DNA from 3 places in the Psychromonas sp. KJ10-5 genome. Region 1 is predicted to be linked to each of the others. Evidence: predicted binding sites of a transcription regulator. Region 1 holds the regulator's gene; each other region holds the start of a gene.
The links. Region 1 encodes sigma-54, which starts transcription at its own class of promoters, with help from an activator protein. Its sites were predicted from a motif close to GTTGGCACGNNNNTNGNNT; they were not measured.

Region 2: AC0L3W_RS05300 (flagellar basal body L-ring protein FlgH) is a predicted target of sigma-54. The motif match lies at 1,829-1,847, and genes of this name have one in related genera.
Region 3: AC0L3W_RS07470 (putative urea ABC transporter substrate-binding protein) is a predicted target of sigma-54. The motif match lies at 2,376-2,394, and genes of this name have one in related genera.

The regions. Positions count from the first base shown of each region.
Region 1 covers NZ_CM147864.1:3,814,440-3,819,289, forward strand. Annotated here, with positions in the region: gene rapZ (RNase adapter RapZ) at 1-676, opposite strand, end outside; gene AC0L3W_RS16785 (PTS sugar transporter subunit IIA) at 693-1,136, opposite strand; gene AC0L3W_RS16790 (RNA polymerase factor sigma-54) at 1,232-2,677, opposite strand; gene lptB (LPS export ABC transporter ATP-binding protein) at 2,711-3,436, opposite strand; gene lptA (lipopolysaccharide transport periplasmic protein LptA) at 3,439-3,978, opposite strand; gene lptC (LPS export ABC transporter periplasmic protein LptC) at 3,965-4,528, opposite strand; gene kdsC (3-deoxy-manno-octulosonate-8-phosphatase KdsC) at 4,529-4,850, opposite strand, start outside.
Region 2 covers NZ_CM147864.1:1,163,823-1,168,672, reverse strand. Annotated here, with positions in the region: gene AC0L3W_RS05310 (ATP-dependent DNA helicase) at 1-1,167, opposite strand, end outside; gene AC0L3W_RS05305 (DUF2986 domain-containing protein) at 1,434-1,598, shown strand; gene AC0L3W_RS05300 (flagellar basal body L-ring protein FlgH) at 1,985-2,752, shown strand; gene AC0L3W_RS05295 (flagellar assembly protein T N-terminal domain-containing protein) at 2,763-3,995, shown strand; gene AC0L3W_RS05290 (hypothetical protein) at 3,995-4,540, shown strand; His leader region at 4,707-4,822, shown strand; gene hisG (ATP phosphoribosyltransferase) at 4,846-4,850, shown strand, end outside.
Region 3 covers NZ_CM147864.1:1,673,341-1,678,190, reverse strand. Annotated here, with positions in the region: gene AC0L3W_RS07480 (ATP-binding protein) at 1-887, opposite strand, end outside; gene AC0L3W_RS07475 (response regulator) at 1,011-2,060, opposite strand; guanidine-I (ykkC/yxkD leader) riboswitch at 2,466-2,563, shown strand; gene AC0L3W_RS07470 (putative urea ABC transporter substrate-binding protein) at 2,615-3,703, shown strand; gene AC0L3W_RS07465 (ABC transporter permease) at 3,724-4,536, shown strand; gene AC0L3W_RS07460 (ABC transporter ATP-binding protein) at 4,536-4,850, shown strand, end outside.

The DNA of each region.
Region 1 (4,850 bases):
ACAGGTTTTCTATATTGGTAATCGTCTCTTTGACAATCGGAAAGGTGCTTAAATAATCTTGAATGATCTTATCTTTACCTGAAAAAGCTTTTAACTCTTTTTCCCAATATGGATTAGGTAAAAAGCGCACGTCAAACATGTAGTCAGCGTCTTCTGGGTGAGCATATTTAAAGCCAAAAGATTGGAAAATAATAAGCAAGTTACTTTTTGTTGAGCCCTGTAAATAGATTTTGAGGTGTTCATTTAAGTTATGCACTGATAATGAAGTGGTATCAATAGAAAAAGCAGCCATCGATTTTAATGGCAGTAACATCTCATTTTCTAGTTCTAATGCTTGGGATAAAGAGAATTTCTTTTTTGAAAGAGGGTGCAAGCGTCGAGTTTCGCTATAACGCCTAATTAATTCACTGGTTAATGCATCAATATAGATGATTTCCAATTCCACTTTCTTTTGAAGAGAGGCGATCAGTTGTTGTATTTGCTCAACTTTGGTTGGCATGTTACGGACATCTAAGCTCACAGCAACTTTATTGTCTTTAGGGTCTAAAGTATCAATAAGTTGCTCGAGTAGTTGATAAGGTACACCGTCAATGCAGTTATAACCTAAGTCTTCGAGAACATGAAGTGCAATTGTTTTTCCTGAGCCTGAGCGACCACTAATAACAATTAACTTCATACTTTCTCCTGTCTTTCTATAGTGTTAGTAATTCAAATAATTCTTGGGAATTTCCCGCACTGCGTAACTGACGTAAGAATTGTTTGTCTAATAACTTTTGGCTAATTTCTGATAGCGCCGAAAGGTATTCTTTACAAAGGTCTTCAGGTACAAAGATAGCGAATAATATATCCACTTTATTACCGTCATATGAATCGTAATCGATACCTGTTTCACATTGCAAAAAAACAGCCGTAGCAGGTAGCTCACTAGAAATTTTGACATGTGGAATAGCAATCCCAGACCCAACACCTGTTGACCCAATTTTTTCTCGTGCAATTAAGCTTTCAAACAATTCTTGGGCATCTAAATCGAGCTCCTTTGCTGCGATAAGGCTGATTTTTTCTAGAGCGCCTTTTTTGCTTGTGCAAGTAGTGTTACAGAATACCGATTGTTGATTTAATAGAGTAGATATTTTCATAATAATAGTTAACTGTATTTAATGGACGCGCGAGTTTATCAGGTTAGCATTAAATGACTATAGTTAATCCTTATTTATTTGCATTACTTCTTAGTTCAAAGTAATTGTTTACGTTGATTAGAAGGCGGAATTCCTAAGGATTCACGGTATTTAGCAATAGTACGTCTTGCTACCTTAATACCTTTTTCTTCCAACAACTGGGTGATTTTATTGTCGCTTAATGGTTTAGTTGTGGTTTCAGCTGAAACCAACTTTTTAATTAAAGCGCGAATAGCGGTTGATGAACATTCACCGCCTCCATTAGTAGCAACATGGCTAGAAAAGAAAAATTTCAGTTCATATATACCACGTGGAGTATGCATAAACTTTTGTGTTGTAACACGTGAAATAGTGGATTCATGCATTTCTACTTCAAATGCGACATCGTTTAATACCATTGGCTTCATGGACTCATCGCCATATTCAAAAAAGGCTTGTTGCTGTTGTACAATACAATTAGCCACTTTTAATAAGGTATCGTTACGATTTTCTAAGCTTTTAATAAACCACTTAGCTTCTTGTAAGTGGCCTTTGATAAACTGAGAGTCAGTTTTACTAATGTTACCTGAGCACATACTCGCGTATTGCTGGTTAATTGATAAATTAGGATCACAATCTTGATTTAGGGATACACGCCATTGCCCATTGATCTTTTTAACGTACACATCGGGAACAATATACTGCGTTTCGCTGGTTTCTACTCGGTTACCAGGGCGAGGCTCTAAGCTTTGAATTAAACGCATTATTTCAGCAAGTTGAGCTTCTTTTAGCTTACTTTTTCTGGCTAAAGTTCGGTAATCTCTATTACCTAATAGATCCATGTATTGCTCAAGGATTTGAATTGCTTCATTACGCCAAGGAGTCGTTTCTGGTAGTTGGCGTAATTGTATTTGTAAACATTCTTGGGTGGTACGTGCCGCAACCCCTAGTGGATCAAAGTGTTGAATGCGTTTAAGTACCACCTCTACTTCATCTAGTTCTAATTCTTCTAAATCTGTTTGTAAACTCTCTAAGATACTCTCACAGTCGGTGGTCAAGTAGCCTGATTCATCGATAGAGTCAATAATCGCCATCGCGATTATTTGGTCGGTATCTGTAAAAGGTGTTAATTGCATTTGCCACAACAGATGGTCTTGTAGAGAGGTTGATGACTCGCCTTGATAAAGTGTATTTTCTCCCTCATAGGCAACGGCATTAGAAGTCGTTCCTGTGATTGGGGTGGAGTTATAAGATTCCTCCCACTCTTTTTCTGCAGGGAGATCATCAGAGAACTCTTGTTGAGTAATCGCTTCAGTTGTATCTAATACGCTGCTATCGGCTTCTTTAACCGTATCTTCTGACCCAGTTTGATCATCTTGTTCGAGAAGAGGGTTAGAGTCCAAAGCATTCTGAATCTCTTGTTGTAGATCTAATGTTGAAAGCTGCAATAGTTTTATTGCTTGTTGTAATTGAGGGGTCATCGCTAATTGCTGACCCATTTTCAATTGTAAACCCTGTTTCATCAAAACATATCTTCCTGAACGTGTGGCAATAACTTAAAGTTTAAACTCTTCACCTAGATAAACGCGTTTTACATGATCGTTTGCAAGAATTTCATCTTGTGTACCTACAGCAATAATTTCCCCATGGCTTACTATATAGGAATGCTCACAAACATCTAACGTTTCTCTTACATTATGGTCAGTGATTAATACACCTAAACCACGATCTCGTAATTGCTGAATAATATTTTTTATATCAATTACTGAAATCGGGTCAACCCCTGCAAAAGGTTCATCCAGTAGAATAAATTTGGGCTCGGTTGCTAGTGCGCGTGCTATTTCTACACGGCGTCGCTCTCCACCCGATAAACTCATTCCTTTGTTATCACGAATATGAGTAATATGAAACTCTTCCAATAGTGTATTGAGCTTCTCATCGCGTTGCTTTTGCGTTAATTCTTTACGGGTTTGTAGAATACCCATAATGTTTTCTGTCACGGTTAAACGTCGAAAAATAGATGCTTCTTGTGGCAGGTAGCCAATGCCTTTTTGTGCACGAATATGCATTGGGTTACTAGAAATATCTTCGTCATCAATGACGATGCTACCTTGGTCTTGTTTCACTAAACCAACGACCATATAAAAAGAGGTGGTTTTACCTGCACCATTAGGGCCTAGTAAACCTACTATTTCACCGGTTTTTACTGTTAAACCAACACCATTTACTACAGTTCGGCCTTTATAACTTTTAACTAACCCCGTTGCGCGTAACTCTGCCATAGTTATTTGTTGCCTGTGTTTGAAGTTGAGTTAGTGTCTTTAGATTTTTCAAATTGAGCAGGTAAAAAGATGGTTTTTACACGCTCTTTTTTATTTTGGTCTGTACTAACATTAAGCTCTTGTGTTGCTAAGAAATACTCAATCTCAGCACCATTAACTTGGCTATCCAATTGCTTCACTTGTGCATTTTTAGTTAAGGTTATTTTACCTTTAGCCACATCATAGGTAATTTTTTTAGCTTCAGCATCCAATGGTTTTCCATCATCTTGAATTTGATGGAAAACAGAGGTATTACCTTCAGCAATCATTAATTCATGATTAGGTTTTTCACCTCGGATCACGGTTAATTTATCTGCTGTGATTTTAATCGAACCTTGAGTTAGTAATACTTCATCAGTAAAAATAATAGTATTGGTTTTCAAACTCGCATGTTGCTTAACTGAAGAAACATGGATAGGTTGGTTATAATCAGACTCTAATGCAATCACATTGGCATTAAACAATGAAATGCTCAGTAAGCATGCTAATTTATTTAGGTTCATTAAAGTACACCGCTTTTATATTCGAATTAAGTTTCATCTCTTCAGCTTCTATAGACGTCCACATTCCTACACCTTCATGTTTAAGTTGTGGCCCTGTCCAAGTTACTTTTAAATCACTGGTGATCACTTTAGTATCCAGCATTATCGTTGCTTGTGCAGTAGACATAGTCTGCACCATTTGATCTTCTGTTATATTTTTAATAAATACATTGCCAGATAACAATAGGTTATTCTTCTCTTTCAACGTGCCCTTTATACTGGTTAGTTGCCAGATACTGACCACACTGGTTTCTTGATCTTTATGGTAGATAACAACTTTAGGATGTTCAAATAAGGTCGTATCATCCTCTGGATAGTTAGTTGCTTTATCAGCAAATACACGATAATCATTAAAACCAGTTTGGTCGTAATGATTACTTTGCAAGTTATCGGCAATATAGCTTGGGTGATGATCTGGTAATGCAGGATACTCTGTATCCGTTGAGAAATAGACCCATACCGCACAAGCGATAAACAGGACAATAAAAGGGATGCTTTGACGTTTGTTCATTTATTCGCTTTTACCTTGTGTCATAGAAAGTTGTCCATGACATTGTAAAAATAGATCACAAATTTCGCGAACAGCCCCAAACCCACCTTTTATAGTAGTGATTAAATCTGCTTTTTGTAATACCAGTGGGTGTGCGTCATTTACTGCAATACCTAACCCTGCCAGTTGTATGACAGGAAGATCTACCACATCGTCACCGATATAAGCTGTTTGCTCAGCTGTTAAATTCAATTGAGTCAACAAGTCTTTATAAACGCTTAACTTGTCATCTTTACCTTGATAAATATGCTTAACGCCTAAGGCATTCATTCTGGTGCTAACA
Region 2 (4,850 bases), 1.3 Mb from region 1:
AGATTGAAAACGTTGTGCCACACTTAAAGGCGTAATGTTTAATGAAAAATGTTGTTTAGTGCATTCGTACCAATAGCTGAATCCACTTTCATTGGTGCTGTTTAGTTTTTCAAAAAGCAAAATATATTGATTAATTTTTTCAAAGCAATGGTCTAATACTTCACTCTTACCCAAACGCTCAGTCACTACTTGCTTTAAAAACGTTAAAACTTGGCGTAACCGCGTTACATGCATTTGCATCGCGCGATCTTTACTTTTATCTCGCCAGCTTCCTGAACCTTTCTCCATGGCAAAGGCTAATCTGAAATCCAAAGATGCGGCTCTTAACTGTTCAGCAGCTTTAGCCATTTGTTTCGCTTCTTTTAATTCTGTGCGATAAACAAAATCAATCTCTTTAGCTAATTCGGTTAATTGCTTACTAGAAAGCATTTCGCCAAAATATTGACTCGCAATATCAGGTAACTGATGCGCTTCATCAAAAATGTAAGTATCTGCATCCGGAATTAACTTGCCGAACCCCGTTTCTTTAACGGCAAGATCAGCAAAAAACAGATGGTGATTGATAACGATTACATCGGCATCCATAGCCTTGGTCCTTGCTTTTACTACAAAACAGTCTTCAAAACTTGGACATTCACGCCCTAAACAGTTGTCATTACTACTAGTAATTGAAGGTATAATCATTGCATCTTCAGGTAAATTATTTACTTCAGCAATATCCCCTGTAACCGTGCTCACAGACCATTCTTTAATGGCGACTAATTCACTGTGAAGGTTCGGTTGTTTAAACCGTGTTTCAAGCATGTACCGATTTAAACGTTCAGTACATAAATAATTGCCACGACCTTTCAACAAAGTGCAATGACCAGTAAATTGAGTCGCTTTTAATAAAGTAGGCAGGTCTTTAAAATAGAGTTGCTCTTGTAATGCTTTGCTTCCAGTGGAAATGATTAACTTTTGTGACAGGCTTTTATCAAGATTTAATAAAGCCGGAGCTAAATAAGCAAAGGTTTTGCCTGTCCCCGTCTCAGCTTCAACTACCACTGATTGTTTTTGTTTAATCGCAGTATCAATGGATTCCGCCATTTTTACTTGTGCATCACGTCCTCGGAGATGTGGCAAGATAGCGGCAAGCGCGCCTGTAGGTGAAAAAAATGATGCAATCAAATCAATAAGCTCTTCAGTAATAGCGATTTAAAATGTTGATTATAATTTTCAACATAGATTAATAAACTTGATTCTACGTTATTTCATCCTCACTGAATATCTATTGCAACGTATTAACAAATAATTTACTTCAAAGTATTACTTTAATTTTAAACCGTATAATACGCAGTAAATAATTAGTTTTTAATACTTTATTCATGATGATTAACGCTTTTTATTTTTTCTCAGAGTCTTTACAATAGCCGTCATTGATAAGAGGAATCACAATGAACCGTAAAAAGAAGATAAATAGCATTTTAAAGAAACGTCTGAAGAAAATTAATGCTAAAAATGCACCTGCAAGCAAAGAGAAATATATCTCTAAAGCAGAGAGAGCTAAATTAGAAGCAGAAGAACAAACGACTACGGACATTGAAGCAACGGCTAATTAACATCAATAGTTGCCACAGATATACCACCTAGATTTTGCTGGGGAGCTTTCATTGAATGATTAACTTTTTCAATCAAGGCTCTTCTAGATATTCCCCCCTGTTTGTTAATAAACCCATTTTTTCTTACATATAATGTTTAAGCTATTTTTTTAAATTGCTTAACACCAAATCGACACTTCTTATTTTACAAATAATCCACATTTTCAACTAAAAACCAATCAATTTTAATTTTTGGCTTGTTAATTGCTAGTATTTAGTTAGATATATAACGACAAATTTAAGTCACCCTATTTTAAAATAGTTTTTAAAGATGTCGCGAATTTAACGCATACATAGAGTGATAATGCTTGCATTATCCTTATCAATGCTAAACGCATGGATGATTAATGATGAAAAAAATCACAGCTTTATTATCTGTCGCCATCTTGTCTGGTTGTGCCAACTTTGGTCAACAAGAGGTGGTTGTAGATGAAAACTCAGAAACAACAGAGATAATTCCAGAAGAAACTGGCCGTCAAATAACACAAAGAGATAAAGACGAAACGCCAGTACCCGGTGACCCCTATTACTCTCCAGTGGAGCCTAGCAAAGCACCGATACCAGTACAAATTACAGGCTCTTTATTCAATGACAGTACTTCTACTGACTTGTATAGCTACTCACCAAAGTTTAACGTGGGTGACATCATCAATGTTGTATTAGAAGAGGAAACAGTTGCCACTAAATCGGCCAGCACTAACCTCTCTAATGATAATACTTACAACCTTGATCCGATTAAAATACCGGGTGGTAACCTCACGGTCAATGACAAAGAAGTGGAGTTAGGAGTTAGCCAAGACCAAAGCTTTGGTGGTGAATCGGGCAGCAGTCAAAGCCATAGTTTAAGTGCGCAAATAACGGTATCGGTAATTGAAGTATTAAATAACGGTAATTTATTAGTACGTGGTGAAAAATGGTTGTTAATCAATAACGGTAAAGAATATATCCGTCTTACAGGCATTATAAGACCAAGAGATGTAACGGAAGATAATTCCGTCGACTCTTATCAAGTGGCAGACAGTCGGATAGAGTTTAGTGCAACTGGGGAACATGCTGAAATGCAAACACGTGGTTGGTTATCATCTTTATTTAGCGGCAGTTTATGGCCAATCTAGAGGTAATTAAATGAAATTGACTAAAAAACTATTGCCGCTACTTATACTTAGCTCTTTTACTGCTAATGCACAATGGTATTCAAGTGAAGGTAGAGCAGTATTAAATGAACAAGATATAGACCAATCGCGTACCAATGCCATCTCTGATGCGATGGTGACGGTTTTGCGTTCGGCAGGCACCAGTGCAGAGAGTGTACAAGTAATACAAGAAGGTGTTTTAGAAGTTGATAAGCTAATGCTTAAGACCAATGGTGAAATCCACGATATGCGTATTGTTCACGAAGAGATCATTGGTGGTTATTATACGGTCGAAGTAGAAGCTGATATCTACCCTTTTTCGACTTGCCCGCAAGAGAAATATGCAAAAAGCATTTTTGTTGGCCCATTTAATTTAGAAGATCGCAAAGATGCTCAACTAGGTGCCATTTATAATAGTGATGAAGTCATTACAAAACGGCTATTTAAAGAGCTAAAAGGAGAATCAAATAAATTAGATCCTAGACATGTCATGACACAACAAATCGCCTTTACTAATAACAGTGAAGGTGATGTTGAATTACAAACATTAAAAGTAGCCAAAGATGTAGCCGCTAAATATGATGTTCAATATCTGGTCTTTGGTGTATTAAAAGATATGTCAGACTACTATGAAACAACGACTTACACATTCAGCGAAGAGACGGTACATAAACGTAACTTTAAAATGCAGGTCTATTTAGTTGATGCAATTAATCAGCTTACTCTATTCCAAAAAGAATATGCAGCGATTAGTCAATGGCCTTATGAATTAACACAACGTTTTGATCCTAACAGTTTATCTTTTTGGCAAACAGATTATGGGTATGCTATCGATCTTAAAATAAATGAAGCAGTAAGGGATGTGAGACAAGCACTTTATTGTCAGCCAACGATGGCGACAATTATCGCTAAATACAACGATCAACTAGTGATGAACCTAGGACATCGCAATGGTGTTAAAAAAGGAGATAAATTTCAGCTAATCCGTAGCCAATTTCTTTCTCATCAAACATCACAACTTCCAAACTCAATTTTTATGCCTGATGACATATTATTGTCTGTTGTATCAGTACAAGCAGATCGTGCCATATTAAAAACCAACGACCCTATTGATATGAGCAATATTCAAATAAGAGATATGTTAACCCCTGCAGATCAAATGACGCTGCAGCGCTTGCAACACAAAATTACGGCAAATAATCCTACCAACAGGAGTGTATACTAATGTCAACAATCAACAGTGCAGCAAGCAGCCTGCAAAGCTTATCCAGTAGTTTAGATTCAAAAGGTACTGCGACTGCTAGTCAGTTACTTGGAGAGAACTTTGAAAACATCTTGTCTTCGGAAATACAAGGTAAAGAATCACTATTAACAGCAAGTACAGGTAACATTAAAGACAGCCTTGAAGGTGTATTTAATGAACTAAAATTAGGTATTGCCACCTCTTTTGTTGCTGGGCTTTCTGGTGATGATAGCGCGACATCAACCGGAGAAAGTACTGACACAGCAAAAACAGATAGTACGCTTGAACAAGCTACTAATACGGAAAGTTCTGAGGCACTAGCTTCTGATTCTGATTCTGATTCTGAACAAGATGAAACAACTGCTGAAGAATCAGAATTAAGTGCATTAGATATTCAACAAACAGCAGATGATGCTGTAGACACTTTACAATCAGCAGCCCTTGATAGCATCTCAATTGAATCAGAGACTAAAAATGCCATTTCAATGTTGCAAGAAAAGCTGCGTGAAAGCATGGAAGGTAAATAGATGAGCATGCAATGAGTAGTGATTTAATTATAAACTGCTCTTTTATATTAAATATATCTTAGATATACACAAAAAACAGTTCACATTTAAAGTTTAGATTGGTACTCTAATCGCAATTAAATTTTAAAGAGTTTTAAATCACAATGAATAATGACATTCTGAAAGCACATCATCATCATATTACCTAATCTTTCAGGATTTTTTCTTGGAAGAGATGTTACGTGCTTCCAGTGGTTAACCAAATACAAACCCTCGGAAGTAAAATCCCGGGGGTTTTTTAGTTTTAAAAGGAAGGAAAAATAGTTATGCC
Region 3 (4,850 bases), 1.8 Mb from region 1:
ATGGAAGACTTGATCTCGAGTGACTTTGCTTTGGCAATTAACTTTTGCGTAGCCATAACAGAATTAATAACAGAATGAAGTTCAAAATTACTTTCAGTAATAGTTATTTTTCCCGCTTCAATTTTAGATATATCGAGTACTTTTTCTATTAAATTGAGTAATATTTTTGCTGAGCTTTGCATTGTGTTGACTAAGTTGCGTTGCTCATCTTCTAGTTTAGTTTCTCTTAATAAATCACCAATCCCTAATACCCCATTTAAAGGTGTTCTTAACTCATGTGACATATTAGCTAAAAATCGACTTTTAGCCTGGTTCGCTTTCTCTGCCATATCTATTGCATTATAAAGCTTATTAATCAGGAAGATAGAGTACAGGGGGATAAGTGTAATAACCAACAATAAACTGATAGCTATATGAATGTTTTCTTGCCAATATGTGCCGTATAAGATGGAGAATGAAAATCCGGTAGTGCCAACAATCATCGATAGATATAGGTAATTAAGCCCGAATCTGAAACCGTTACCTAAAATAACCCATAGATAGAAAACAAATAAATACACTGCATGGTCATTAGCCGTTTCCATTAACATAGAGAGTGAAATTAAATCGAGAAATATACCTGCTATTCGTCTTATGACACTTTTTTTAGGATTACGTATGATAGCTGCTACTATCATTATCGATATTATTGTCGCAACAATAATAACCAAATTAAATTGAGATATTAAAAGTAGGGCGCCATCTTCAGGTAAATTCCAAGGGGTGCAAAAAAAAAGAATTAGAGCGATACCTATAAACACACGTACTAATGCTTGTTCTATTTCAGGGTCGTTATGTTTCTTTAGGTACTTCTTTACAGCATAGATTCTTTTACAAAAGACGTTCATTAATAGATATAGCCTGTATTATTGATTATGTTAAAGCAAATAAGTGATCTAACTTTTGCGTAACAAAAAGTAAGTTATTTTAACAAGCTAAATAGATCAGTTAAATAGTGTGATTAGTATTAGTTAAATATCAGGATACTCACTTTGTATTTTTAAGATCGTTGGAAGGCGTCGAATAAAAGCGTCAACGCACTTTGGGTCAAACTGAGATCCTGAATTAGCCGTAATAAAGTTTATAGCATCTTGGATAGGCCATGCTTTTTTATAAGGTCTCACTGAAATTAATGCATCAAATACATCCGCCACAGAAACGATGCGAGCAATTAGAGGGATATCTTTGCCTGCCAATTTATTTGGGTAGCCCGTGCCATCAAAACGTTCATGGTGATTAAGTGCAATGATAGCCCCCATTTGCATATATTTTGATTCACTGCCTGATAATATTTCAAACCCAATAGTTGCATGAGTCTGCATGGTCGCCCATTCATCAGGTTCAAACTTACCCGGTTTGAGTAGTATATTATCTGGAATACCTATCTTACCTATATCATGCATCTGTGCCGCATGCTCTAAATCACTGCATTCTGCTTCCGTTAAACCCATTTCACAGGCAATTTCTTTTGAATATTTAGCCATTCTAATAACGTGATTACCGGTTTCTTCATCACGGTATTCACCTGCTTTAGCTAGCTTTAAAATAGTTTCTTTTTCTCGTTGCAGAATTTGCTCAGTGGCAAGCTCAACTTGTTGTGCAAGCCAATCAGCTCTATTTTGAATAATTACATGTTGTTGGTGTAGTTTAAGTAAATTTCTACAAGTAGTACGGCACTCAATCTGGTCGATAGGACGCGTTAAAAATGCAGTAACCCCTGCCTCTAGAGCTTCATAGCGAATTGCTTTTTCACTCACTACGGTAATCATCATGATGGGGACATGTTGACCATGACTTAATTCCCGTACTTTTTGAATAAACTCAATGCCATTTAAGTCGGGCATTTTATAGTCAGTAATAATAAGATCCACAGGGTGCGTTGTTAACCATTTTAACGCTTCGTTAGGATCTGCAAAATCAATGACTGTAATGTCATCTGCGATTTGTAAAATTATTTTTTTTAGAATAATTCTGCCTGTTGATTGGTCGTCAACAATAACCACATGTCTTTGTTTATTCAAAACGCTGCTTCCATTTGAGTATTGATATGAATGAAATGATATCTTTAGAGGTATATATTAACTAATAGTTATTATTATTTATACTTACATCTCATAGATAACCCTTATTAATCGCTTATGTTTATAATATTTTATTAATAATTGATGAATATAATCATTCTCATTATTTTTTATATTCTGCTTTTTATCCTAATTACTATCGAATCACCCAACTTTTTGTTTCTTAATGGTGCAATTATTGTTTTTTTCTGGTGCATTTCTCAAAAATATTTTAATCTAATTTTTATTAACAATTGAAAATAAAGGTTTTTTGTTTTTGGCATAGTGATTGCTTCTATTAGATTGTTAAATTGCTCGTATGAGAGACATTGGCCGCAGTCGTAAGTGTTGCCGATATACAATATAAAAATAGACATCTAGGGTTCCGGCTGTTCGCAGTGACTGGTCCGAGAGTTGTCGACCTTTTTTCTAAGGTTACACGGAGGGATAAAAGCCCGGGAGAAGACGCAACAATGTCTCTCATGCTTTTAAATGTGTAACTAAGGAGAAAAGAAATGGAATTAACTAAATACCTACGTAAATCAATCACTAAAGTACTTACCGTTAGCACATTATGTAGTGCCTTAATTGTTACCCCTTCCACTGCCTTCGCAGAAACTAAATCAGAATTCCGGTTAGCTTGGACCATCTATGTAGGGTGGATGCCATGGGATTATGGTGCGACTTCAGGCATTGTTAAAAAATGGGCTGATAAATACGATATTAAAATCGATATTGTTCAAATCAATGACTATGTTGAGTCAATTAATCAGTACACAGCGGGTCAATTTGATGCAACTGTAATGACTAACATGGATGCTCTAACCATTCCAGCTGCCAGTGGTGTTGATTCAACTTCACTTATTATCGGAGATTTCTCTAATGGTAATGATGCGGTTGTTTTAAAAGGCACTGATAACTTAGCTGATATCAAAGGCCAAAACGTCAACTTGGTTGAATTAAGTGTTTCTCACTATCTCCTTACCCGTGCTTTACAAACTGTTTCACTAACAGAGCGTGATGTACGTGTTGTTAATACTTCTGATGCCGATTTAGTCGCTGCATTTACTACTGATGATGTTACTGCAGTCACAACTTGGAATCCATTATTAAGTGAAATAACTGTGATGCCAGATACTAATAAAGTGTTTGATTCTTCACAGATCCCTGGTGAGATCATTGACCTATTAGTGGTTAACTCAGATGTGTTAGCTGATAACCCTAAACTAGGTAAAGCATTAACCGGAGCATGGTACGAAATAATGCAAACCATGCAAGGCGATGATGCAAAAGCAACTATGGCTCGCAGCGCAATGGCTGATGCTTCAGGCACTGATTTAGCGGGCTACGATGCTCAATTAGCGTCAACTAAAATGTTTTATGATGCAAAAGATGCCGTTGAGTTTAACAATAGCCCTGCACTGTTAAGTACTATGGGTAAAGTTGCTGAATTTTCTTTTGAACATGGTTTATTAGGCGAAGGCGCAGCTGATGCTAAATTCATCGGTATAGAAACACCAACAGGGGTTTACGGTGATAAAAGTAATATTAAGTTACGTTTTGACCCAAGCTTCATGCAAATGGCTATTGATAACAAACTATAAGGCTGATCATTATGAGATTAATGAATAGCAAACCAAGTCGTACCACACGATTCTTATTAACGCTGTTACCGTTTGTTATCTTGATAATTGCTTATACGATGGCATCTGATGCACGTCTATTAGAAAACCCAAGTGACAAGTTGCTACCTGCCTGGTCTAGCTTTTATGATGCAATACACCGTATGGCCTTTGAACCGAGTAAACGAACTGGTGAATATCTGTTATGGGTTGATACTGGTGCAAGTTTACAGCGTTTATTGCTAGGCGTTGGTATAAGTGCATTGATCGGCTTAGTGATTGGTGTTGTAAATGGCATGCTACCGATTATGCGTGCCACATTCTCTCCCCTGATCACTGCTATCTCATTAATCCCGCCGATGGCTATTCTACCAGTATTATTTATTGTATTTGGTTTAGGTGAACTATCAAAAGTGATGTTAATTATCATTGGAATCTGTCCGATTCTAATTCGAGATTTACAGTTACGTACAGAGTCATTACCTTCAGAACAATTATTGAAGGCTCAGACGCTAGGTGCAAGTAGCTGGCAAATCATGGTTAGAGTGGTGTTGCCACAAGTATTGCCTGCTTTATTAGATGCTGTGCGTTTAACTTTAGGTAGTGCTTGGTTATTTTTAATTGCAGGTGAAGCGATTGCTGCAACAGAAGGGTTAGGTTATCGCATCTTTTTGATTCGTCGATACCTTGCGATGGATGTCATTCTACCTTATGTGTTGTGGATTGCGGTATTAGCCTTTGTGATGGATGCACTATTACGGTTGCTTTCTCAACGTGCTTTCCCTTGGTACCACGGTAAGCGAGGAAATGATTAATGAAAAATAACATTATTGAAATGAAACAAGTGTGGAAAGAATATGGTTCTACAGTGGTTTTAGAGAAGGTAGATTTAAGTGTAAAAGCCGGTGAATTTGTAAGTATTGTTGGCGCATCAGGCTGCGGTAAAACAACTTTATTAAATATGTTGTTAGGAACTGAAACACCAAGCCGTGGCAATATTTTGTTAGATGGTGAAACGATGCCCGCTGAGCCTAATGAAACACGTGGCATAGTGTTTCAAAAGTACTCTGCTTTTCCACACCTCAATGCACTAGAAAATGTCATGTTAGGAGGGGAGTTTGCGGCTTCT